3 regions of the Kocuria salina genome follow, and region 1 is predicted to be linked to each of the others. Evidence: riboswitches for the same ligand, from Rfam matches in the RefSeq annotation. Region 1 holds a riboswitch; each other region holds the start of a gene.

Region 1 (3,259 bases):
GGGATCCACCCCCACCGACACCCACGAGGAGGACCACCCGTGATGCAGATCGCCGTGGCCGTCGCGGCCGTGCTGCTCAGCGCGGCCGCCGCGGGCACCCTCTACCGCCTCGCCAAGGGCCCCTCCCTGCTGGACCGCGTGGTGGCCACGGACGTGCTGCTGGCCATCGTCGCGGCCGCCCTCGCCGTGGACATGGCCTACCACGGCCACCTCAACAACCTGATCCTCATGGTGATCGTCTCGCTGGTCGGGTTCATCGGCTCCGTGACGGTGGCGCGCTTCGCCACCCAGACCGCCGAGCACGGGCGGTGAGCGCCGTGCTGGACACTGTCCTGGACGCCGCCGCGGCCGTGTGCCTCGTGGTCGGCGCGCTCATGTCCCTCGCCGCAGGGATCGGCCTGGTCCGCTTCCCGGACCTCCTGACGCGCATGCACGCCGGCACCAAGCCCCAGGTCTTCGGGCTGCTCCTCATGCTCACGGCAGTCGCCCTCGAGAACCGCGAACCCGTCATGATCCCGCTCATCGCCCTCGGCTGGATCTTCCAGCTGCTCACCGTGCCCGTCTCGGCGCACATGGTGGGACGCTCGACGTACCGCACCAAGCACCTGAACCGGACCACGCTGACCCAGGACGACCTGCAGAAGGTCCTCAACCGCGCCGCGGAGGGCGGGGCGGAGGGCTCCGCGGAGGGCGTCGCCGCGGGACCGCCGGTGCCGAGCCCGGACGGCCGGCGGGCGGACGGACAGCAGACTGACGGATCGCCGGGGACGCGTTAGGCTGGGCAGGATCGACAGGGCGCACCCGCGTCCCCCTCGGACGACAAGGAGCAGCACTCCATGAACACCAAGGTCCTCGAACTCGTGGGCACCGGCCTCTCGCTCGGCGGCGTGGCGCTCTCGCACAAGGTGCTCGGCGCGGCGTGGACGCGCATCACCGGCGACGCGCCCCCCGCCAAGAACCCGGACCCGGACGAGGCCTGGACGGGCATCATCATCTGGTCGCTCGTCACCGGTCTCGTGGGCACCGTCATCAAGGTCGGCATCTCCCGCCAGATCGCGAAGATGGAGAACAGGCCGCGGACGAACCCCAAGGCCTCGAGCCAGGCCGAGGTCTGAGGCCCGGCGAGCACCTCGCTCAGGGGCCCGTCCGGCCGGACACCGCACCGGTGTCCGGCCGGACGGGCCCCTGCGTCGTTCACCGGCCGTGCGCCGGCAGTGCACGGGGCGGGCGGGGGAGGGGTACACTCGGTGCCACTGAACGACAGGGGAGCGCCCCGCCGGTGAGACCGGCGCGGCGCTGAGAGTGCGGATCGCCGCAGACCCTCGAACCTGCTCCGGTTAGCACCGGCGAAGGGAGTCGAGCATCTCAGGGGTGCTTCCCCGGGAACGCGCCACCGGCGCGGCCCGCGGAACCCCGTCCCCTCCTGGCACCGACGGCTCGCTGAGCCCAGGAGGAATCCACCGTGAACACCACCACCCACCGCCCCGCCCGCCGCCCCGGCACGTCCCGCGCGTCGTCCTGGCGCGTCGTCGACATCGTCGTGGCCGCCGTCCTCGCCGCCGTGTGCGCGGTCGTCTTCTGGGCGTGGTCGAACCTGCTCTACCCCGTGGTCGGCACGGCCGCGGTCGCCTACCCGCCCGCCGTGGGGCTGATCGCCGGCGGCTGGCTCGTGGCCGGCGTGCTCGGCGGGCTGATCATCCGCAAGCCCGGCGCCGCGCTGTTCTGCGAGCTGCTCGCCGCCGTGATCGAGAGCTTCCTGGGCACCCACTTCGGCCTGCTGGTCGTGCTCTCCGGTCTCGTCCAGGGCATCGGCGCGGAACTGGCCTTCGCCGCCTTCCGGTACCGCCGGTTCGACGCCCTCGCGGCGGCCGTGGCGGGCGCCGTGAGCGGGATCTTCCTCGGCGTCCACGAGAACATCGTCTACAACTACGAGTGGGCGCTGAGCCACCAGGTGGTCTACGTGGTCCTGGCGGCCGTCTCCGGGGCGGTGCTCGCGGGCCTGCTGATGCAGGCCGTGGTGCGGGCCCTCGCGGCCACCGGCGTGCTGCAGGGCCTCGCGTCGGGGCGGGCCGTGCGGCGATGACGGCTTTCACGACCCAGGGCCCCGTGGTGCCCGCCGGCCGCGGGGCGCGGGTCGAGGCCCGCGGCTTCGGCTGGCACCACCCCGGGCGGGACGCGGCGGCGCTGCGCGGCCTCGACCTCGTGGTGGAGCCGGGGGAGCGCGTGCTCCTGCTGGGACCCAGCGGGGCGGGCAAGTCCACCCTCCTGCACGCCCTGGCGGGAGTCCTCCACGACGACGACGGGCAGTCCGCCTCCGGCGAGCTGCTGCTCGACGGCATGCCGCCGGAGCAGGCGCGCGGCCGCGCCGGTCTCGTGCAGCAGGACCCCGAGTCCCAGGTGGTGCTGTCCCGGATCGGGGACGACACCGCCTTCGGCCTCGAGAACCTCGCGGTGCCCCGGGAGCAGATCTGGCCGCGGGTGCGCGCGGCGCTCGAGGACGTGGGGCTGGACCTCCCCCTCGACCACTCCACCGCGGCCCTGTCCGGCGGGCAGAAGCAGCGTCTGGCGCTCGCGGGCGCCGTGGCCATGAGCCCCGGGCTGCTGCTGCTCGACGAGCCGACCGCCAATTTGGACCCCGCCGGCGTGCGGCAGGTCCGCGACGCGGTGGTGTCCTGCCTCGACCGCAGCGGCGCCACGCTCGTGGTCGTGGAGCACCGTGTCGCCGTGTGGGCCGAGGTCGTGGACCGCGTCGTCGTGCTCGGCCGGGACGGGAGCATCACCCACGACGGCGCGCCGGGCCGGGTGCTCGGCGCCGCGGCCGACGAGCTCAGCGGCGCGGGGGTGTGGGTGCCCGGCCGGGTGCCTGCCACGCGTGCGCCCGCTCGCCCCGCCGCGGGTCCCGGTGCAGGCTCCGGTGCCGGTTCCGCCGGGGGTCCCGCCGGAACCCGGGCCGCCGGCTCCGGGGCGGACGGCGCACCGCTGCTGAGCGCCACCGGTCTGGGCGTCTCGCGCAGCCAGCCGTCGGCGCGGCAGCTGCGCGCCCGGCGGCGGGCGCGGCGGCGCGGCCGCCCGCTGGACGACGCCGCCGCGGGCCGGGACCTCCCCACGGCGGTGGCCGGCGTGGAGCTGACCCTGCGCCGCGGCCGCGCGCTCGCGCTGACCGGGCCCAACGGCGCCGGCAAGTCCACGCTCGCGCTGACGCTGGCGGGTCTGCTCGCCCCCGTGCGCGGCACCGTGCGGGCCCACCCGGTCCTCGACC
Region 2 (3,259 bases), on a different contig from region 1:
AGGGTCACGAACTGCTCGAGCGGCTCGGACCCGTCGTGCTCCCGCGCCAGGAAGCGCTCGGCGCGGCGGCGCACCACCTTGTAGACGCGCCCGTCGTCGGGGATGCCCAGGTCCCGGGCGGCCCGGGCCACGGCCAGCGGGGGCTGCTCCGGCAGGGGGTTGGTGCCCCACTCCAGGAGCCCGGTCAGCAGCGGGCGCTCGAGCACGGCAGCCAGGGCCGCCCGGGCGCCCGGCACCCGGGTCAGCTCCAGCAGCCCGCTCGGCGGCGCGGACGGGCACCCCGGCACGTCGCTGGGCAGCCGGGCGGCGCGCTCCAGCCAGAAGGTGTCGCCGAAGAGGGTGGCGAGCAGCACGGCGGCGGCGAGCCGGTCGTCGCTCGGGGCGGCGTCCTCCGGGAGGCCCTGCTCCCAGTGCGTGCCGAGGGCGCGGCGGGCGGGCTCACCGGCCAGCCGGACGCGCAGCTGCGCGTCCTCCGGGCCGCGGGCGGTCTCCGCGGGGCGCTCCACCGCGTGCCGCACCTGGGGGTCGAGCTCGGGGTCCATGGGCCACCTCTCCGTCGTCGTCCTGCGTCCATGCTCTCAGAACGTGCTGGACGGCGGCGGGGAGCCGACGGTGAGGCGGGCGGGGGGCCGCCCCGGGCTCAGGCGGGGAGCAGACCGCGCAGCTGCCCGGCGGCGGTGCGGGGATCGGGGGCCTCGGTGACGGCGCGGACGACGACGACGCCGCGCGCCCCGGCCTCCAGCACCTGCGGGAGCCGCGTCTCGTCGATGCCGCCGATGGCGAACCACGGCACGGGCAGGACCTCCGGGTCCGCGTCCAGCCGGGCCTCCGTCAGCTCGGCGACCGCGCGGACGAACTCCAGCCCGGTGGCCGGGCGCCCCGGCTTGGTGGGCGTGGCCCAGACGGGGCCGGTGCAGAAGTAGTCGACGTCCGAATCCTCCAGCGCCGCCGTGGCCTGTCCGAGGTCGTGGGTGGAGCGCCCGATCAGCACGTCGGGGCCCAGGAGCCGCCGGGCCTGGGCGGGGCTGAGGTCGTGCTGGCCCACGTGGAAGACGTCGGCGCCCACGAGCGCGGCGATGTCGGCGCGGTCGTTGACCGCGAACAGGGTGTCGTACTCGGCGGCCACCCGGCCCAGCAGCTCCAGCGCGGCGATCTCCTCGTCCGCGTCGATGCTCTTGTCCCGCAACTGGACGACGTCAGCGCCGCCGGCACAGACGGCGTGCAGGAAGTCCTCGAGGTCGCCCCGGTCCCGGCGGGCGTCCGTGCACACGTACAGCCGGGCGGCGAGGAGTCTGGCCGTCCGGGTCTCTCGCAGGGAGGACTCGGCGGGGGCGGAGGCGTCACGGGTAGGCTGGGTCACACGCTGATGATAGGTCAGCGGTTCTGCGGGAGCCCCACCGGGGGCTGAGAGGGCGTCCAGCGCCGACCGCCACACCTGATGCGGGTCATGCCGCCGGAGGAAAGGACGTTCCCTGTGACTGCCGCGCACCCCGCCCCCACGACCGCGCCCCACCCGCTGGTCGACCGGCCCGAGCACGTCCGCGCCGACGTCGCCGTCGTCGGCGCCGGGGTGATCGGCCTGGCCACCGCCTGGGAGCTGCGCCGCCGCGGCCGCTCGGTGGTCGTGGTGGACCCCGAGCCGGGCTCCGGCGCCAGCCGCGCCGCGGCCGGGATGCTCGCCCCGGTGAGCGAGGTCCAGTACCAGCAGGAGCCCCTGTACCCCCTCATGACCGCCTCGGCCGCCGAGTACCCGGCGTTCGTGGCCGCCCTCGAGCAGGCCGCCGGCGGGACGGTGGGCCACCGGGCCACCGAGACCCTCGTGTGCGGCGTGGACGCCGCCGACCGGCAGGCCCTGACGGACCTCCGCGCGCTGCAGGGCCGCCACGGCATGACGGTGGAGGCGCTGACCCTGCGCGCCGCCCGCACCCTCGAGCCGGCCCTGAGCCCGCGGCTGTCCGCCGCGTTCCGGATCCCCGACGACCACCAGGTGGACCCGCGCCGCCTCGTGGCCGGGCTGCTCGCGGCCCTCGTCGCCCCGGAGCTCCCCGACCTCCCGGAGCCCGCCGGGCTCCCGGCCGCGCGCGACGGCGGACCGGCCCGCCTCGTCCACGACCTCGCCACGGGGCTGCGCCGCAACGCCGAGGGAGCGGCGACCGGCGTCCGCCTGGCCGGCGGCGGGATGGTCTCCGCGACCTGGACGGTCCTCGCTCCCGGCGCCGGGCTCGGCGAGCTCGACGGGCTGCCGGAGGACTGGCACCCGCCGCTGCGGCCGGTGCACGGGGACATCCTGCGCGCCCGGGTCCCCGCCGGGGCGCCGGAGCTGCTCGGGCGCACCGTCCGCGGTCTGGTGCACGGGGTGCCCGTCTACCTGGTGCCCCGCGCCGACGGGACCGTGGTGATCGGGGCGACCTCCCGCGAGGACGACCTGACCGGTCCCAGCGCCGGCGGCGTGTTCCGGCTGCTGCGCGACGCCCAGGCGCTCGTGCCCGGCATCGCCGACCTCGAGCTGGTCGAGGTGCTGGCCCGCGCCCGGCCCGGCACCCCGGACGACATCCCCTACCTCGGCCGGGTCCGCGACCCGGACGGCTCGCCGGTGCCGGGGCTCGTGGTCTCCACCGGCTACTTCCGCCACGGCGTCCTGCTCGCCCCGCTGGCCGCCCGGCTCGCCGCGCAGCTGGTGGCCGGCGGGACCGGAGCCGATCCGGCCGCCGACGCCGAGCACCTCGCCACCACCGACCCGCACCGCTTCGACCGCCCCGTCGAGGCCCGTCCAGGGGATCCCGCGCCGGCCGCCGCCGGGCCCGGGCCCCGGAGCAGGAGCACCCGATGACCGCCATCACCCTCAACGGCCGCCCGCGCCAAGTGGCGGCGGAGGCGACCGTCGTCGACCTCGTCGCCGAGACCGTCGGCCGCCCCCTGGGCCCCGACGGCGCCCCGCTGGACGGCGGGCGCCTCGGCGTGGCCGTGGCCGTGGACGCCGCGGTCGTGCCCCGCAGCCGCTGGCGGCGGACCCCCGTGGCGGAGGGCCAGTCCATCGAGATCATCACCGCCGTCCAGGGAGGCTGACGTGACCGCCCCGCACCCCGACCCCCTCGTGCTCGACGGCATCGAGCTGAGCTCCCGGCTGATCATGGGCACCGGCGGCCTGAGCTCGCTGCACACCCTGGAACAGGCGCTGCTGGCCTCCGGCACCGAGCTGACCACCGTGGCCCTGCGCCGCTACGCCCCCGGCCAGGGCGACTCCCTCTTCGCGCTGCTC
Region 3 (3,259 bases), on a different contig from region 1:
CACAGGAACGCACGGAGCGGCAGGCGCCCGCTCCCGCCTCGGCGGTTGCCGCGGAGCAGGCGGACGTCGAGCCCGAGCGGCCCCGGCGGCGCTCCCGGCGGGCCTCGGCCCCGACGGCGCGGCCCGGCGAGGCCGAGGTGACCGCCGGCCGGGCGGCCGCCGCGGAGGGCGCCCGGCACGAGGCGAGGACCGTCGCCCAGCGCGCCCCGGAGGAGTCCTCCCGCCGGGCGCCGACCGTCGTCGGCGTCGGCGTCAAGGCCGAGGACCTCACCAGCGGCCGGCCCGCCGACCGGGGCTGACCCGCCCCGCCGAGCAGCACCACGGAGGACCCCGACCGGCACGGTCGGGGTCCTCCGTCGTCGCGGACCGTCACGGACCGCCCCGGCCTGCCCGCCCTCCGCGCGGCGGCGTACCGTGGTGCGCACCACAGCACACCCGGGGCCGCCGTCCCGTCCGCCGGGAGAGCGGCCGCCCGTTCCAGGGAGCATCGCCATGACCAGTGCAGACACCATCCGCACCACCGGCACGGAACTGTTCGTCCACCGGGATCCGTCGGCCGTGGACCGTCACTACACGGAGGACTTCGTCCAGCACTCGCCGCTCGCGCCGGACGGGCGCGAGGGTCTCAGGCAGTTCGTGCAGAGCATGCCCGACGACTTCCGCGTGGACATGGTCCGGATGCTCGACGACCACGGGACGGTGGCCGTCCACTCGGTGTACGAAGGGCTCGGTCCGGAGCCGCTGGTCGGCTTCGACGTCTTCCGGGTGGAGGACGGACGGATCGCCGAGCACTGGGACGTCCTCGAGCCCCTGCGCACGGGCCCCGACGGCGCCCGCCCCCAGCTCGACGGTCCCGTCGCGGTCACGGACCACGAGCGGACGCAGGACAACAAGCGCATCGCCGCCGAGTGGGTCGAGGCCGCCCTCGTCGGGGGCGACCGCCACGCCGTCCAGGACCACATGAGCCCCCGGGGCTGCACCGAGCACACCGGCGGCACGCCGGACGGCCCGCAGCCCGCGTACCAGCGGCTGCGCCGCGTGGTCGGCGAGGGGAACTTCGTGCTGACCGTCGCGGAGGCCGTTCCCGGAGGGAGCCGCGACGGAGGATCCACCGGAACGGTCGCCTGCTACGACCTCTGGCGCCTCGACGACGGCCGGATCGTGGAGCACTGGGGCGTCGCGCAGCCGGTGCCCGAGCGGATGGCGCACGCCAACGGCATGTTCTGATCCCGTGCGGGGTCCGTGCCGACTCCCGCACGACGACTAGACTGGCAGGACACCAGACACGGGGTGCCGCACGAGCGGCTGAGAACACACCCGTCGAACCTGATCTAGCCAGTACTAGCGAAGGGATGTCGCAGATGCGCGATGCCGTACCCCCGTCCGACCGCACACCAGGACCCGGGAGGCCGGTGCCGCCGGACCCCGCGCTCGCCGAGGACGCCGCCGCGGCCCTGGCGGACCTGCGCGCCGCGGCGCCGCTGGTGCAGTGCATCACCAACGCCGTGGTCACCAACTTCACCGCCAACGTGCTGCTCGCCGTGGGCGCGTCCCCGGCGATGACCGACATCCAGGGCGAGGGCGGGGTCTTCGCGGAGCTCGCCGACGGCCTCCTCGTCAACACCGGCACGCCCACCGCCGAGCAGCGCGGCGCCGCCTACGAGGCCGTCGGGGCCCGGCGCCGCGCGGGCCGGGCCTGGGTCCTGGACCCGGTGGCGGTGGGCGCCCTGCCCGTGCGCACGGCGCTGGCCCGCGACCTGCTCGGGTTCGAGCCGGCGATCGTGCGCGGCAACGCCTCCGAGGTCATCGCCCTCGCCGGCGGCGCCGGCGGCCGCGGCACGGACGCGACCCACGGCGTCGACGCGGCCCGGGACGCCGCCGCCGCGCTCGCCGAGCGGGCCGGCTCGGCGGTGGCCGTGTCCGGGCCCGTGGACCTCGTGCGCTCCCCGGACGGCACGGTGGTCCGGGTGCCGCACGGCACGCCCCTGCTGACCCGCATCACCGGCGGCGGGTGCGCCCTGGGCGCCCTCATGGCGGCGTTCACCGCCGTGCGCACGGACCCGGCCGCCGCGGCGGTGGCCGCCACCACGGTGTACACCCTGGCGGCCGAGGACGCGGCCGCCGACTCCGCCGGGCCCGGCTCCTTCGCCGTGGCGCTGCTGGACCGGCTGCACGCCGTCACCCCGGAGGGGATCGCCGCCCGGGCGGAGCTCGTGCGCGAGGAGGTCGCCCGGTGAGCCCGCGCCTCGACCCCGCGGCCCTGGCCCTGCACCTGGTGACGGACACCGCCCTGAGCGCCCCCCGGACGGTCCCGGACGTCGTGGCCGCCGCCGTGCGCGGGGGAGCCACCATGGTCCAGGTGCGGGAGAAGGACGCCCCGGTCCGCGAGCTCGTCGCCCTGCTGACGGCCGTGGCCGAGCGCGTGGGCCGGGAGGTGCCCGTGCTCGTGGACGACCGCGCCGACGTGTACCTCGCCGCCCGCGCGGCCGGCGCCCCCGTGGCCGGCGTGCACGTGGGCCAGTCGGACCTGCCCGTGGCGCTCGCCCGGGAGATCTGCGGCCCGCAGGCCGTGCTCGGCCTCAGCGCCGCCACGGCGGAGGAGCTCGATGCCGCCGCCGCGCTGCCGGCCGGGACGGTCGACTACCTGGGCGTCGGGGCGGTGCGGGCGACCCGCACCAAGCCCGACCACCCCGAGCCGCTGGGCGTCGAGGGCTTCGCCCGCGCCGCGGCCCGCACGGCCCTGCCCTGCCTGGCCATCGGCGGGGTGCGGGTCGAGGACGCCCCCGGCCTGCGCGCCGCCGGCGCCGCGGGGCTGGCCGTGGTCTCCGGGATCTGCGCCGACCCGGACCCCGCCGCCGCGGCCGCCCGCTACCTGCGGGCCTTCGCCGCCGTGCCCGCCGGGGAGGTGGCCCCGTGACCGCCCGCGTGCCCCGCGTCCTGGCCATCGCCGGCACCGACCCCACGGGCGGGGCCGGCCAGCACGCGGACCTCAAGTCGATCGCCGCGATGGGCGGCTACGGGATGAGCGCCGTCACCGCCGTCGTCGTGCAGAACACCGTGGGCGTGCGCGACATCCACGTCCCGCCGGTCGAGTTCCTCTCGGCACAGCTGGACGCGGTCGCCGAGGACGTCGAGATCGACGCCGTCAAGATCGGGATGCTCGGGTCCGTGCCGGTCATCGAGGCCGTCACCCGGTGGCTCGGGACCCACCGGCCGCCGGTCGTGGTCCTGGACCCCGTCATGGTCGCGACCTCCGGGG

What was found. Region 1 has a riboswitch for thiamine pyrophosphate ahead of E7Z53_RS06425 (ECF transporter S component). Riboswitches for the same ligand answer to the same signal wherever they lie in the genome.
Region 2: linked by a shared signal. The riboswitch ahead of E7Z53_RS03690 (FAD-dependent oxidoreductase) and the one ahead of E7Z53_RS06425 (ECF transporter S component) in region 1 are both predicted to bind thiamine pyrophosphate.
Region 3: linked by a shared signal. The riboswitch ahead of thiM (hydroxyethylthiazole kinase) and the one ahead of E7Z53_RS06425 (ECF transporter S component) in region 1 are both predicted to bind thiamine pyrophosphate.

Annotation. Positions count from the first base shown of each region.
Region 1 is NZ_SSSF01000002.1:492,114-495,372, forward strand. Features, by position in the region: gene E7Z53_RS06405 (Na+/H+ antiporter subunit E) at 1-43, shown strand, start outside; gene E7Z53_RS06410 (monovalent cation/H+ antiporter complex subunit F) at 43-312, shown strand; gene mnhG (monovalent cation/H(+) antiporter subunit G) at 309-776, shown strand; gene E7Z53_RS06420 (DUF4235 domain-containing protein) at 837-1,115, shown strand; TPP riboswitch at 1,253-1,372, shown strand; gene E7Z53_RS06425 (ECF transporter S component) at 1,463-2,083, shown strand; gene E7Z53_RS06430 (ABC transporter ATP-binding protein) at 2,080-3,259, shown strand, end outside.
Region 2 is NZ_SSSF01000001.1:790,049-793,307, forward strand. Features, by position in the region: gene E7Z53_RS03680 (hypothetical protein) at 1-542, opposite strand, end outside; gene thiE (thiamine phosphate synthase) at 641-1,360, opposite strand; TPP riboswitch at 1,376-1,479, shown strand; gene E7Z53_RS03690 (FAD-dependent oxidoreductase) at 1,475-2,830, shown strand; gene thiS (sulfur carrier protein ThiS) at 2,827-3,066, shown strand; gene E7Z53_RS03700 (thiazole synthase) at 3,068-3,259, shown strand, end outside.
Region 3 is NZ_SSSF01000003.1:111,023-114,281, reverse strand. Features, by position in the region: gene E7Z53_RS07275 (Rne/Rng family ribonuclease) at 1-299, shown strand, start outside; gene E7Z53_RS07270 (nuclear transport factor 2 family protein) at 493-1,227, shown strand; TPP riboswitch at 1,277-1,370, shown strand; gene thiM (hydroxyethylthiazole kinase) at 1,413-2,237, shown strand; gene thiE (thiamine phosphate synthase) at 2,234-2,917, shown strand; gene E7Z53_RS07255 (bifunctional hydroxymethylpyrimidine kinase/phosphomethylpyrimidine kinase) at 2,914-3,259, shown strand, end outside.